DNA from 3 places in the Rhizobium sp. WYJ-E13 genome. Region 2 is predicted to be linked to each of the others. Evidence: predicted binding sites of a transcription regulator. Region 2 holds the regulator's gene; each other region holds the start of a gene.

Region 1 (5,035 bases), 210 kb from region 2:
CATTTGGCATCGCTAATCAAAATTGCTGGTGGCGTTTCGAAACGCTTCAACAAGCAATGCAAAAGTTCAATTTTCTCTTCATCACTTGCAGACATCATCACACACCAAAGGTCGCTGACTATTTTTATCGTAGACGCGTTGCCACAAAATACAGCCACGCCAGGCTGCTGAGTGATTTTAACGCCCTAAAGTTCGGTAAGCACCGCGGCTCGCTGCCACTGGTCGGCTAAGAATTGCACCCCAAAAAAAATCAACCTCGGAAAGCAAGGTAAAACAGCGCCACGCAAGGTTGCTGTTTGACCTTTTCATCTCATCACTGCGAAAGCCGCTGTTCCTTAAAGCCCGAGACGGGCCTCTCCCAGGGATGACCGCCGCCAACTCATCAACCCGAGGTAAATCGATGCCAATCATTACATTTGCGAATACGAAAGGGGGCGCTGGCAAGACGACGGTCGCTCTCGTTCTTGCCACAGAACTGGCTCGCCGTGGCCATCGCGTTTCCGTTCTGGATGCCGATCCGCAGCAATGGGCCAGCCGCTGGCGCCGTCTGTCCGGTGAAGCAGCCGAATTCGCCGTGATCTCCAATGTCGCGGAAGATACGATCGAACAGCAGATCAAGGACCTCAAGAAGCGCGGCGGTTATATCATCGTCGACCTGCCGGCCGGCATGAGCCCATTGATGGCGAAGGCCATCGGCTTTTCCGATCATGTCATGGTTCCGGTGCAGGGCTGCGCCATGGATGCCGTCGGCGGCGCGCAGGTGCTGGAAATCATGAAGCAGCTTGCTTCCCAGCACGATATCCGCATCCCGCATTCGGTCGTCCTGACCCGCATCAGCTCGATCATCACCACGCGTGCGCTCCTGGCCGTCAAGGGACTGCTGGCGCAGCAGCAGGTGAACGTCATCGATACGGCACTGATCGAACGCGCCGCCTACCGCGACATGTTCGTCTCCGGCGGCAGCCTCTATACGATGGATCCTGCCCGCGTCAGCAACCTCGACAAGGCGCAGGGCAATGCTCGTCTTTTGGCAGAGGACATTCTTCGTCTCGTGCCGCCAAAGGCCGCGCGCGCCAAGTCTTCGAAGAAGGCAACTGACGTCGTCAAGAACGCTGCCTAAGACGTGCATTCCCCGTTAATTCGATGCCTGCAAACGGCTGCCTTTCGGTAGCCGTTTCGGTTTCGAGCATAACTTTCTGCGATAAATGTTCTTGTTTTGTTCTTTACAAAGAGAACAACTTCGGTAAGCTTCTCCTTGTGCAACAAGGAGGCGGGCGATGCAGTCCGTAGTTCAAATGCCTCATTTTCCACTCGATCCGAATGGCTCGGATCCCCGGAAGAAATCCAATCCCGTCGGGGAACGTCACCACAGGCTGTTCTTCATGCTTCGCCCGACCACCGAAGCGGCTTCCGAAGCGCTGGAGATCGCTCAGGCCTATCGCAACGCCCATTCACTGACCGAGCCTTCGCGGCCCCGCGAGTTGCTTCATGTCACGCTGAATGGCATCGGCGCCTACCGCAGGCTGCCGCAGGATATCGTGTTCGGCGCAGAACAGGTTGCTGCGACAGTGCGCGCCCGGCCGTTCGATCTCGTGCTCGATGAGGTCATAAGCTTCAGCCATCCAGGCGAGCCGCAGGCCTTCGTCATCTGCAGCCGGCAGGAAAACGAGGCACTGCTGGATCTTCGTCGCCAAATCCAGGAGGGCTTATACGAGGCTGGATTGCCCTATAACCTCGGTGGCCATCTGACGCCGCACATGACGCTGCTCTACGATCGCAAGACCGTTCTGCCTGAAAAGCTGAACCGGCCGGTGCAGTGGAATATTCGCGAATTCCTGCTGATCCACAGCATCTATGGAAAGAGCGAGCACAACGTCGTCGGCCGTTGGCCGCTGCTCGGCTGAGTCGCGCTTGCGCCTTGGAGGGGGATTCGCATAAGACTCCCCACCCAATACGAAATGCGGAGCAAGACAGTGGACGTTTCAGAGATCATCATCCCCGGAGATACTCCCGGCATCGAATGGCGGTTGCCAGTCATGCGTTTCAAGGGAAATGATCCTGCCGCGCCCAAGGTCTATATCCAGGCCGCACTGCATGCGAACGAACTGCCGGGAACGGCGCTGGCGCATTTCCTCTGCGGCAAGTTGCGGGAGGCCGAAAGCGAAGGGCGGATCACCGGTGATATCACGCTCGTGCCTCAGGCAAACCCGATCGGAGCGGCACAATCGCATTTCGGCGAACTGCAAGGCCGGTTCGATCTCGGTTCGAGGACCAATTTCAACCGCGACTTTCCGCTGATCTCCGTCCGTGACCAGCCAGAACTCATTGACGAGCTTGATAAATATCCGGCTGCCGATCGGCTGAAGCGGGAGCTGATCCATATGGCGCTCGACGCCGATCTTGTGATCGACCTGCATTGCGACGATGAATCGCTGCAATATGCCTATATCGACGAAGCTTTCTGGCCAGAGGCGGCGGATCTTGCGAACGCGCTCGATATGGAAGCGGTGCTGCTTTCGGATGGTGAGAGCTCAGCCTTCGAAGAAGCGGTTAGCTTCGCCTGGAAATATGAGGTGCCGGGCGAGCGCAAGGCGAGGCTTCCGGGCAAGCTTTCCGTGACGGCGGAACTGCGCGGCCGGCGCGATGTCTATCCTGGCATGGCCTACAAAGACGCCGAAGGTCTTCTGCAGTTCCTAATCGGGCGCGGTGTCGTCAGCGGCAAAGCGGCCGGAGATGCTTCCTTTTCCGGGCCGGCCGTGCCGCTCGACAATGTCGAGATTGTACGCGCGCCGCAGGGCGGCACCGTGCTGTTTCACCGCAATATCGGCGAGCGCGTTTCGGAAGGAGAGCTTCTGGCCACGATCGTCACCCGCCCGGGCTTTGCCGAAGGCGATATCGATATCCGCGCGCCACAGGACGGGCTGCTGCTCACCCGCACGTCCGATCGGCTCGTACGCCGGCGTGGCGACCTGATGAAGATCGCGGCCGACCAACCGAGCAAGGCAACGCGAAAGGCCGGTACGCTGGAAGACTGACCGGCGTTCTTTTCCACATGCGCATGTAAGGCGCCGCGCAACTGTCACACAGGCTTCAAGAAAATCCGCCAAGCCGTGGCAGACATGTTGCGAAGGAGCTTTCATGCCGCATTACGACATTGCGATCATCGGCGCGGGTATTGTCGGGCTGGCGCATGCGTTGGCGGCGGCAAAGCGCGGCAAACGGGTCGTCGTTATCGACCGCGACGCACAGGCAAATGGCGCCTCGGTGCGCAATTTCGGCTTTGTGACGGTGACCGGCCAGCAGGCCGGCGACTGCTGGGACAAGGCACGCCGGGCCCGTGATATCTGGGCCGAGATTGTCGACGATGCCGGCATCGACGTTCTGCAACGCGGGCTTTTGCTCGCGGCAAGGCTCGACGAATCCGAAGCCGTGATCGACGCCTTACTGCGCACAGAGATGGGCGAAGGCTGCGAAAGGCTGACGCTCGACGAGGCGCGGCGGCTTGTGCCGGCGCTGCGGCAGGAAGCAGGCCGCTTCACGCTCTACAGTCCGCATGAACTGCGCGTCGAATCCCGCACGGCCATTCCGCTGCTCGCCCGCTATCTCGAAGTCAAATATGGCATCAAGTTCCGCCGCTCCACAGCGGTGAACGCAGTGGAACCGCCGCGGATCGAGACTTCAACCGGGCAGATCGAGGCGGAGACTGCGGTCGTCTGCCCCGGTGACGATTTCAAGAGCCTGTTTGCTGACCGGATTGCTGCTTACAGCGTCACGCGCTGCAAGCTGCAGATGATGCGTATCGTGCCGGCTCAGCGGGTTTCGCTGAGCACTGCCGTCATGTCCGATCTCGGGCTTGGGCGTTATCTCGGCTATGCCGAATTGCCTGAAGCGACGGCCCTGAAGGCACGGCTCGACAGGGAATTCAAGCCGGAACGGGAAAACGGCATCCACCTGATCGTCACGCAATCGGAGGACGGCTCGCTGATCGTCGGCGACAGTCATCATTACTCCGAAACGCCCGATCCTTTCGGTCTGGAGCGGGTCGATCGGCTGACCCTCGACGAGATGGACGCCGTGCTCAATCTGCCGGGACGCTTCATCACCGAGCGCTGGATCGGCACCTATGCCTCCGCCCCGGACCGCTGGCGCTTCACGGACAAGCCTTCTGACGCATTGCGCATCGTCGTCGTCACGGCGGGCTGCGGTGCTTCGACCGCCTTCGCCATCGGCGAGGAAACCATCGAGGATCTTTACGGGAGCGCAGCATGACGCAATTCAAGGCAGTGATCTTCGACTGGGCCGGCACGATGATCGATTTCGGCTCCTTCGCACCGATGGGCGCCTTTGTGGAAACCTTTGGCAAATTCGGCGTCGAGGTGACGATCACCGATGCCCGCAAGCCGATGGGGCTTCCGAAGCGGGCGCATATTGCCGCGATGCTGGCCGAGCCGCATATCGCTGCCCGCTGGCAGGCGGCGCAAGGCGCGCTTCCGAACGAAGCGGCGATCGATAAGGTCTACGAGCTCTTCGTGCCGCTGAACGAAGCTGTCGTGGTCGATTACTGCACGCTGGTGCCGGGCGCGATCAAGACGATCGAATACCTGCGCGAGCGGCAGATGAAGATCGGCTCGACGACAGGTTATACGCGCTCGATCATGGAATGGGTGTTGCCGCTCGCCGCCGAGCAGGGTTACGCGCCCGACAACCTCATCTGCGCCGACGATCTGCCGCTCGGCCGACCGACGCCGATCGGCATGTACAAGTGTTTCCTCGACCTGATGGTCTATCCAGCCTCCGCCGTTCTGAAGGTCGACGATACCGCGCCCGGCATTGCCGAGGGTGCCGCCGCAGGCTGCGTGACCGTTGGCCTGACGCTTTCCGGCAACGAGGCCGGCCTGACACCTGAAGAGGCGGATGCGCTTTCGCCGGAGGTGCGGGCCGAGCTGCACAGGCGGATCGGCGAGAAGCTTATTGCTGCTGGCGCCGATTATGTCATCGAGACGGTGGCCGACCTGCCAGCGCTCATCGACGAGCT
Region 2 (5,035 bases):
TACCCGGTTCTCCTGCGCGACGCGATCGTCAAGCAGCTTGGCATCAATGCGTCCAGCCGTCCTGACGTGCGCGACGCAACCGCCATGCTGTCCAAGGGTGCGCCGATCCAGCTGCGCGACATGGTCGTCGCCGACCCCCAGATCATCGGCAAGACCGTCAATGTCACGCTACTCGCCGATGCCAATATCGACAGCGCCAACAAGGGCCAGATCGACCTCACCGTCGATGAGAAGAACCGCAAGGTGAACGACAAGCAGCTCGGCTGGATGAACGAGCTGAAGGCGAGCGGTGCTCTCCACAAGCAGTTCAACACCGGCCTCTTCGTCAACGGCAATTCCAGCCGTCCCGAAGCTGCAGGTCTCGGCGTCGCTCTCATCGGCTCGCTCTACCTGATGCTGATCGTTCTCGTCCTTTCGCTGCCGATCGGCGTCGCCGCCTCGATCTACCTCGAGGAATTTGCGCCCAAGAACAAGCTGACGGACCTGATCGAAGTCAACATCAACAATCTCGCAGCCGTCCCGTCGATCGTCTACGGTCTGCTCGGCCTGTCGGTCTTCATCAACTTTGCCGGCCTGCCGCGTTCGGCATCGCTTGTCGGCGGGCTGGTGCTGGCACTGATGACGCTGCCGACGATCATCATCGCGACACGCGCGGCGCTTCGTGCCGTGCCGCCATCGATCCGCGCAGCCGCACTCGGCCTCGGCGCCTCGAAGATGCAGATGGTGTTCCACCATGTGCTGCCGCTCGCAATGCCCGGCATCCTGACCGGCACGATCATCGGCCTTGCCCACGCACTCGGCGAAACCGCGCCGCTGCTCCTGATCGGCATGGTCGCCTTCGTCGCCCAGGCGCCGACCACGCCGCTCGATCCTTCCACCGCACTTCCGGTGCAGGTCTACATGTGGGCCAACGAAGCCGAGCGTGCCTTCGTGGAAAGAACCTCGGGTGCCATCATCGTCCTGCTCCTGTTCCTGATCGTCATGAACCTCGGAGCTATCCTCTTGCGTCGTCGCTTTGAGCGCCGCTGGTAAACGGAGTAAAGATCATGAACATGTTGACGGAAGCTGCAGTCGAGAAGGCGCTGGACCAGAAAATGAACAACGTCCCGTATAAGATGATCGGTCAGGATGTCTCCGTCTATTACGGAGAGAAGCGCGCGCTTTTCGATGTCAATCTGAACATCCGCGAAAACACGGTGACCGCGCTCATCGGCCCGTCGGGCTGCGGCAAGTCCACCTTCCTGCGGTCGCTGAACCGCATGAACGACACGATCGACGGCTGCCGGGTCACCGGCAAGATCACGCTCGACGGCGATGACATCTACGATCCCGATATCGACGTCGTCGAACTGCGCGCCCGCGTCGGCATGGTGTTCCAGAAGCCGAACCCGTTCCCGAAGTCGATCTACGAAAACGTCTCCTACGGCCCGCGCATCCACGGCCTCGCCAAGTCCAAGGCAGACCTCGACCAGATCGTCGAGTCCAGCCTGCAGCGCGCCGGCCTCTGGAACGAAGTCAAGGACCGCGTGCATGAATCGGGTACCGGCCTTTCCGGCGGTCAGCAGCAGCGCCTGTGCATCGCGCGCGCCGTTGCCGTCAGCCCGGAAGTCATCCTGATGGACGAGCCCTGCTCGGCGCTGGACCCGATCGCGACTGCAAAGGTCGAAGAGCTGATCCACGAGCTGCGTGAAAACTACACCATCGTCATCGTGACGCATTCCATGCAGCAGGCCGCCCGCGTGTCACAGCGCACGGCCATGTTCCACCTCGGCAACCTGGTTGAGGAAAACGATACCGACAAGATGTTCACCAATCCGGACGATCCGCGCACCCAGGACTATATCATGGGCCGGTTCGGCTGATTTTGGCGATGTGAAGCCTTCCCGATTTTCGAGGACAAAGCCCCATGGCATCGACACATATTTTTTCCGCCTATGACGACGATCTGAAATTCCTGTCCCGGCGCATTTCCGAGATGGGTGGTCTTGCCGAACAGATGGTCGGCGAGGCCGTCCGTGCGCTGGTCAACGGCGATACGGCGCTCGCCCAGAAGGTCATTTCCGACGACGTGATCCTCGATCACGCGGAACGCGAAATCAACGACAAGGCGATCGTTACGATCGCCCGTCGCCAGCCGATGGCCTCCGACCTTCGTGAGATCATGGGTTCGATCCGCATCGCCGCCGACCTCGAGCGCGTCGGCGATCTCGGCAAGAACACCGCAAAGCGCGTCATCGCCGTGCAAAGCACCGGCGTTCCCCGCAAGCTTGCCCGCGGTCTCGAGCATCTCTCCGAACTGGCGCTCGTCCAGCTCAAGGAAGTGCTCGACGTCTACACGACGCGTTCGGCTGACAAGGCCAAGTCCATCCGTGAGCGCGACGACGAGATCGACGCGATGTACACCTCGCTGTTCCGCGAACTTCTGACCTACATGATGGAAGATCCGCGCAACATCACGAGCTGCACGCATCTTCTCTTCTGCGCCAAGAACATCGAACGCATCGGCGACCATGCGACCAACATCGCCGAGACGATCTACTACATGGCAACCGGCGCCCAGCCGGAGGGCGAACGTCCGAAGGACGACAGCTCCAATACCGTCGGTGCGGTCACGGAGTAATCCGGACCTGCCGATTGCATATGCGCGTCCCATGCGGGGGCGCGCATGGGTGCAGCCAATTCCGAGTTCCTGCATGATCCCTGCTTAAATCACCCCCGGTTTAAGGATCATGCATTAGGAGACTGACACGCATGATCCCAAGAGTTGCAGTTGTTGAAGATGAAGAGGCGCTGAGCGTGCTTCTCCGCTACAACCTCGAAGCGGAAGGTTTCGAGGTGGATACGATCCTCCGTGGCGACGAGGCCGAAATCCGGCTTCAGGAGCGCACGCCCGACCTGCTCATCCTCGACTGGATGCTGCCGGGCGTTTCCGGCATCGAGCTCTGCCGCCGGCTGCGCATGCGGCCGGAGACCGAGCGTCTGCCGATCATCATGCTGACGGCGCGCGGCGAAGAGAGCGAACGCGTTCGCGGCCTCTCGACCGGCGCGGACGACTATGTCGTCAAGCCCTTCTCCACGCCGGAACTTGTCGCCCGCGTCAAGGCGATGCTGCGTCGTGCCCGTCCGGAGGTTCTTTCCAGCGTTTTGAAGTGCGGGGATATCGAGCTCGATCGCGAAACCCATCGCGTTCATCGCAAGAGCCGTGAAGTCCGCCTCGGCCCGACCGAATTCCGCCTGCTCGAATTCCTGATGTCGTCGCCGGGCAGGGTCTTCTCCCGCTCGCAGCTTCTGGACGGCGTCTGGGGCCATGATATCTATGTGGACGAGCGCACGGTCGACGTCCATGTCGGCCGCCTGCGCAAGGCGCTGAACTTTTCCAACATGCAGGATGTCATCCGCACCGTTCGTGGCGCGGGATATTCCATGGAAGCCTGATCCGAGTGATCGGAGGTCCAGACGGGTCGCTCGGGTTCTCCCGGGCGGCCCGTTTGTCTATCCGGCTGCGTTTTTAGGAGTAGGCGTTGCCTCGCTCACACTTTGACCGACATGTTTCTTGCACCGCGAGGGCTGAAGCCATGATGGGGAGGGCTGCTATACGCCATCAGGAGACGTTAGCTTCGGCTCGCTCGTGCGGCCACCCTTGTCTCCCTTGATGTGATCATGGGGAGCTCAGGTCCAGACCGAGCATGCTGCTAAGGACAAAGGCGAGGAGCCCCACGCCGAGTAGCGCCAGCGCGAAGACTGCGGCCATCATGCCGCCCGTGCGCAGTACCGCTTGCCGCTCCCCCATCTCGCTTCGATCGTAATGCCACTTGATGGCGAAGAACATGGCCGTTCCCAAAGCGAGAACCTTGAACGTAACGAAGACTACAGGGACCCAATCCATATCAGATACTCTCATGTGCACCAGCTACGCGCCTTATGATCCCATCTTAGGCAAACGCATACGTCCTATTGTGCAAGGCTGATATGTAACAGCAGGGGGCGGTTTCCTGGCCTGTATCGTCGGGTTCGGGAATGACCGCTTAGGGCCGCCAGAAGGCTTTGAGCACTTATTGCCCCACCGACCAGTTCCACGCCAGGAGTTCAGCGATGGGAAAAAATTCGCCCCCCTGCGCGTCAGCGAAGAGGGGCGACGAATGCTGCATCTCTGGGCAAGGCGTGGATCAGGCGACCCGGACAGCCTTGCGGCGTTCGCTCATCGGCTGATAGGCGAGACGCTGGTGGTAGTTGCAATAGGGCGATGAATCCGGGGAGTCGCAGCCGCAAAAGTAGAAATCGTCCTTCATCGGATCGCCGACCGGCCATTTGCAGGTGCGTTCCGTGAGTTCCGTCAGGCCGAGGCGACGGGAGATAGGCACGACCACGTTTTTGGCCGGTACATATTCCATTTCCTCGACAGTTTCGATCTCGATCTCTTCCTTCAGGACAGTTGCGCCCTGCTGGCGGGTAACGGTGCGGGTGGTGATGCGAGACGCATAGTTCGGGGCGCGGGGAGCCGAGGTATTGCGCTTCGGTGCACGCGCAGCGGTTGCCGTGCCGCCGGCCTTGGCGCGGCCAGGAAGACTGAGCCGGTGAACCTTGCCGATAACAGCGTTTCTACTGACGCCGCCAAGTTGCGCTGCGATCTGGCTGGCGCTCAGCCCCTCCGACCAAAGCTTCTTGAGCTTTTCGACACGCTCGTCTGTCCAGTTCATGCCCTGTCTCCACCTTTCGCGTTGGTGATGGCAGAATCCCTCACCGTTGCCTCGGAAACTTCCAAAGCAAGAAACGCCCGATCAATTTTGGTGACTAGTTCCGCCGCATGCAGTCTAGTAATTGAACTTTAACCTAGTGTGAGCCTGACTCTGTGACAAGAGTCGCAGGAATCCGATGAATCCGAATTCGTAGTTTTCCCCAACTTGCTTCCCGAGAGAGTCATTTCTGCAACATTAGCTGTTGATAGACCTGTAAAGCCGATTACCGGCTTGACGCATGCGCTAAATCCTCAGTTTTGTTGACATTGCAGTGCGAAAAGTAAATAGTGGTCCGGGCC
Region 3 (5,035 bases), 370 kb from region 2:
TTCCTGCGTGCCTTCCCGGAAATCGTCATTGCCGGCTTGTTTTCGGCGATCCTTTCGATCGGACCGGTGGCAGCAATCATCGCGATCACGCTCCATACGATCGGCGCACTCGGCAAGCTCTTCTACGAAGTCGCCGAAAACATCGACATGAAACCGGACGAAGGCATGCGGGCCGTCGGCGCGAACTGGCTGGAGCGCGTGCGTTTCGCCGCCCTGCCGCAGGTCATGCCGAACTATGCGTCCTATGCGCTGCTGCGCCTCGAGATCAATGTACGTGCATCGACCATCATCGGCGCCGTTGGCGGCGGCGGTATCGGTGAAGAGCTCAAGCTTTCCATCTCCCGTGGTTTCGGCGCCAAGACCGTGGCGCTCGTGCTGCTGCTCTTCGTGACGATCGTCGCGGTCGACCAGTTCTCCGCCTGGCTGCGCCGCCGTCTCGTCGGCGAACACGCCTTCTTCCTGCAACATTGAGGCGGCCATGACGGTCATCGACGCAAACCGCATGCATGAGATCGAAGCGCGCTATCCGGAATATTTCCACCGGTCCTTCCGCCAGCGTTTCGGCGGCCTTCTGATCGTGCTTACGACCATTCTTTACGGCATTTATGCCGTCTGGTTCTTCGACCTGCCGAAGCTCATTGCCGAAGCCCATTGGGAACGCTTCGGCATCTATATGAGCCAGTGGATCAGCTATGACGTGCAGCCGGAATTCCGTATCCAGGACGATGGCACGATCCAGACGCGCTATCCGCGCTTCTCGCCGCTTGGCGACGATCCGCATCCGGATTGGCTGAAAACCAATACAGATGGCAGCATCACCGTCCTCGTCGGCGGCAGCGGTCGCACGGTGACGGTCAGCAAGCGCCAGACGACGATCGTTGCCCATGGCATGACGGTGCCGGTCGATGTTTCCAGCGGCGCGCCGAAGGTCGTCGGTCCAGTTCCGAACTGGATGACGGTCTATGACGACAATGTGCTCGCCAATCTCGGCTTTGCAGGGGATGTCAGCATTTCCGTCGATCGTGTGAAGGTGCGCAAGCGCTTCATCGGCTGGGCGAATTTCATCTTCGATACACAGTCGCCCTTCTTCGACAAGCAGGCAAGCGAGGTTATCAGTCTCATCGTCTCCGGCCCGCGGATCCATCCCGACCAGTCGAACCTGTCGCTCGCTTTCGACAATATCTGGAACAATAGCGAATGGCAGCACGGCGATGTCTGGACCAAGCTGTTCCAGACGATCGTGATGGCCTTCCTTGGCACATTGCTCGGTTCGCTCGCGGCCTTCCCGCTCGCCTTCATGGCAGCGCGCAACATTACGCCAAACAGGTTTCTGAACCAGGCCCTGAAGCGCTTCTTCGACTTCCTCCGTTCGGTCGACATGCTGATCTGGGCGCTTTTCCTGACACGCGCCTTCGGCCCCGGCCCTCTCGCCGGTTCCGGCGCCATCTTCCTGACGGAGACCGGCACACTCGGCAAGCTCTACTCGGAAGGCCTCGAGAATATCGACAACAAACCGCGTGAAGGCGTGAAGTCGACGGGCGCCTCGACCGTGCTGGTGCATCGCTACGGCATCATGCCGCAGATCGTTCCCGTCATCGTCAGCCAAACGCTCTATCAGTGGGAATCGAACGTACGCGGCGCGACGATCATCGGTGCCGTCGGTGCCGGCGGTATCGGTCTCAAGCTCTGGGAGGCCATGCGCACCAATTCCAATTGGGAAAACGTCGCCTACATGGTCATCCTGATCCTGATCGTCGTGTTCCTGTTCGATACCGCATCGAATGCGCTGCGCCATCGTCTGATGGGCACCAAGGCGGGCCGCTAAGCCCGATCAAAAGATGATGACGGCCTGCCGTCATCATCATTCTGTCATGGAAATCTTTTAGCCGGAGCGTGCTTGCGGTTCGCCGCCAAATCAATGCACATTGCGCTCCCCGTTCGGACGATCTCCAGGATAAAAGCCTTGCGCTACGCTCTCTATTTTTCGCCGTCTAAGGATCATTCCCTGACGGATGCTGCCTCTGTCTGGCTCGGCCGCAATGCCTTTACCGGCGAGACCTATCCTGCACCCGAATACGAGACGCTGCCGGCTCATGAACAATTCGAACTGACGGCCGATCCGCGCCGCTATGGCTTCCATGCGACGATCAAGGCGCCTTTCGAGCTTGCCTCCTCCGTGACCGAAAAGGATCTGATGACGGTTGTCGAAGATTTCGTCGCCAACACGCCGGCCTTCGACATCCCGGAACTGGTGCTCGGCCAGCTTGGTCGCTTCTTCGCGCTTGTGCCGGGTTCGTTGCACCAACCGCTTCAGGATTTCGCGGCAAAGGTGGTAAAGTCTTTCGAGCCATTCCGGGCAGCACTCTCCGAGGCCGATATTATCAGGCGCAAACCGGAACGACTCTCCGAGAGCCAGCGCAATAATCTCATGCGCTGGGGCTATCCATATGTCATGGATGACTTCGGCTTCCATATGACGCTGACCGGCCAGGTGCCGGAAGAGCGCGCGGAAGTGATGAAAGCGATCCTGACGGAGCGTTTCTCAGCTTTCACCGGCAGGCCGCTTCACATTTCCGGCCTTGCCGTCTTTAGCGAAGAGGTGCGCGGCGCGCCTTTCAAAGTCCACACATGGCTGCCTCTTGCTGGCGCCAGAAGCTGAAAGATTTTCTGATATGAGCAAAGAAACCGTTCTTTCAAACGCCCGTATCGTTCTCCAGAACGATATCCTTTCGGGCTCTATCCTGATCCGTGACGGCAGGATCGCCGATATTTCGGAAGGCAGTTCATTAGCCGGCGAGGATTTCGAGGGCGATTACATCATTCCCGGCCTCGTCGAGCTGCATACGGACCATCTGGAAGGCCACTATTCACCGCGTCCTGGGATCCGCTGGAACAAGACGGCGGCCATCCAGGCCCACGATGCGCAGATCGTCACCTCAGGCATCACCACGGTCTTCGACTGCCTGCGCATGGGCGCTGACGAAGACGGCGGTTTCGAGCACGGCGAGATGCGCGAGATGGCCGATGCCATCCAGTCCGCCGAGAAGGAAGGGCGCCTGCGTGCCGAACACCTCATCCATCTGCGTTGCGAGGTTTCAGCCGACAATGTGCTGCAGCACTTCGCCGATTTCGAGAACGATCCCTATGTCCGTCTCGTTTCGCTGATGGACCATGCGCCCGGCCAGCGCCAGTTCCAGACAATGGACCAGTACATCTTTTATTATCAGAAGAAGCGCGGTCTCACGGACGAGGAGTTCGCCCGTTTCTGCGCCAGACGCATCGCCGAGTCCGATCGCAATTCAACGCCCAATCGGGACGCAATCTCCAAGGTCTGCGCCGAACGCGGCATCACCGTCGCAAGTCATGACGATGCCACATCTGCCCATGTCGATGAGGCGATCGAAAACGGCGTTCGCCTGGCCGAATTCCCGACCAGCATTGACGCAGCCCGGCTGTCGCATGAAAACGGCATGAGCGTTCTGATGGGCGCACCGAACATCGTGCGCGGCAGATCGCATTCCGGCAATATCGCCGCGCGTGATCTGGCGCAGCTCGGGGTTCTCGACGTGCTTTCGTCCGACTATGTGCCGCTTAGCCTGCTGCATGCGCCCTTCATTCTTGCCGACGAGGTTGAGGGCATTACGTTGTCGAAGGCGATCGCGATGGTCACGGCCACACCAGCACGCACCGTCAGTCTCAACGATCGCGGCCGCATCGAAACCGGCCTACGTGCCGATCTCGTCCGCGTTCACCGTTCGCATGGCGTGCCGGTGACGCGTTCCGTCTGGCGCGAAGGACGCCGTGTCGCATGATGATGTCACACGAGCCCCATCCGGGCGCCGGTGCCGAACGCGGCATCATGGTCGTCGTCGTCGGTCCGAGCGGGGCCGGCAAGGACACGCTGATGAACCTTGCGGCCCGGCATTTCGATCGTCGGGAGGACGTGCATTTTGCCCGCCGCGTCATCACTCGTGAAGGTGATGCCGGCGGAGAGGATCACCTCGCCGTTTCGGATGCGGGATTCGCATCGATGGAGCAGTCCGGCGCCTTTGCCGTGTGGTGGGAGGCGCATGGTCTCAAATACGCCATTCCGGCAGAAGTTTCCGTCTCGCTCGCCAGGGGCCACATTGTCGTTGCGAACGGTTCGCGTTCGGCGCTACACCGTTTCCAGGCCGCCTTCCCGCGGCTGAAGGTCATCAATGTGACGGCCCGCCCGGAAGTGCTGGCCGGCCGCCTGGAGGCTCGCGGCCGCGAGACGCATGAGGATATCATGGCCCGTCTTGCTCGCGGCCCGCTGACAGTGCGTGGCGATTATGATGTCGTGGAATTGGACAATAGCGATTCGCTTGAGGAGGCCGAGCGCAAGATGATCGATCTCCTGGACGGATTCCTGAAGGAAATCGCCTGAACAAGATAAGGATATGAGAATGGCCATTCGCGTCGTCGACTATGACCCGGAATGGCCGTCTCTCTTCCGTCGGATCGTCGGCGAGCTCGAGCCGTTGTTCGCCGGTCTCCATCCCGTCTTTCATCACGTCGGCAGCACATCCGTCCCCGGACTGGCCGCCAAGCCAAAGATCGACCTGCACGCCGCCTTTGCGAGCGCGGATGCCCTTCCCGAGGCGATCGAGCGTGCGCAATCGCTTGGCGCCTTCACCTTTCACGGCGACAAATACCAGCAACAGACCTGGACCTTCACCAGCGGCAAAGGCTCACACGGCGCCCGGCTCTATCTCTGCTCGGCGGACAATGCCGTGCTGCGAGACCGGATCGCTTTTCGGGATTATCTCCGCTCCCATCCAGAAAGAGCGAACGCCTATGCCGCCCTCAAGCTGAAGCTCATGGGCGAGGCAAATGACGATTGGGATTATTATACCGGAGGCAAGCGCGACTTCGTGTTGGAGACGCTGCGGCTGGCTTCTGAGGAGCAGTAACCAGCCGCGCTCCGATTATTCGTTATCGCCGCGGCCTGAGACGATTTCACGTTTGCCGACGTGGTTTGCCGGGCCAACCAGCCCTTCCTTCTCCATGCGCT

What was found. The regulator PhoB, encoded in region 2, activates phosphate uptake and scavenging genes when phosphate is short. The targets are predictions, from matches to a motif close to TGTCATNNANCTGTCAT.
Region 1: KQ933_RS21215 (TIGR03364 family FAD-dependent oxidoreductase) is a predicted target of PhoB. The motif match lies at 3,078-3,094, and genes of this name have one in related genera.
Region 3: KQ933_RS20400 (DUF1045 domain-containing protein) is a predicted target of PhoB. The motif match lies at 1,857-1,873, and genes of this name have one in related genera.

What each region holds. Positions count from the first base shown of each region.
Region 1 is NZ_CP076853.1:4,284,266-4,289,300, reverse strand. Features, by position in the region: gene KQ933_RS21230 (ParA family protein) at 401-1,120, shown strand; gene KQ933_RS21225 (2'-5' RNA ligase family protein) at 1,278-1,904, shown strand; gene KQ933_RS21220 (succinylglutamate desuccinylase/aspartoacylase family protein) at 1,974-3,035, shown strand; gene KQ933_RS21215 (TIGR03364 family FAD-dependent oxidoreductase) at 3,139-4,269, shown strand; gene phnX (phosphonoacetaldehyde hydrolase) at 4,266-5,035, shown strand, end outside.
Region 2 is NZ_CP076853.1:148,492-153,526, forward strand. Features, by position in the region: gene pstA (phosphate ABC transporter permease PstA) at 1-1,032, shown strand, start outside; gene pstB (phosphate ABC transporter ATP-binding protein PstB) at 1,047-1,862, shown strand; gene phoU (phosphate signaling complex protein PhoU) at 1,907-2,620, shown strand; gene phoB (phosphate regulon transcriptional regulator PhoB) at 2,752-3,435, shown strand; gene KQ933_RS00750 (hypothetical protein) at 3,659-3,886, opposite strand; gene KQ933_RS00755 (GcrA family cell cycle regulator) at 4,167-4,697, opposite strand.
Region 3 is NZ_CP076853.1:4,131,700-4,136,734, reverse strand. Features, by position in the region: gene phnE (phosphonate ABC transporter, permease protein PhnE) at 1-471, shown strand, start outside; gene phnE (phosphonate ABC transporter, permease protein PhnE) at 479-1,825, shown strand; gene KQ933_RS20400 (DUF1045 domain-containing protein) at 1,964-2,659, shown strand; gene KQ933_RS20395 (alpha-D-ribose 1-methylphosphonate 5-triphosphate diphosphatase) at 2,673-3,812, shown strand; gene phnN (phosphonate metabolism protein/1,5-bisphosphokinase (PRPP-forming) PhnN) at 3,812-4,408, shown strand; gene KQ933_RS20385 (GrpB family protein) at 4,422-4,934, shown strand; gene KQ933_RS20380 (DNA translocase FtsK) at 4,950-5,035, opposite strand, start outside.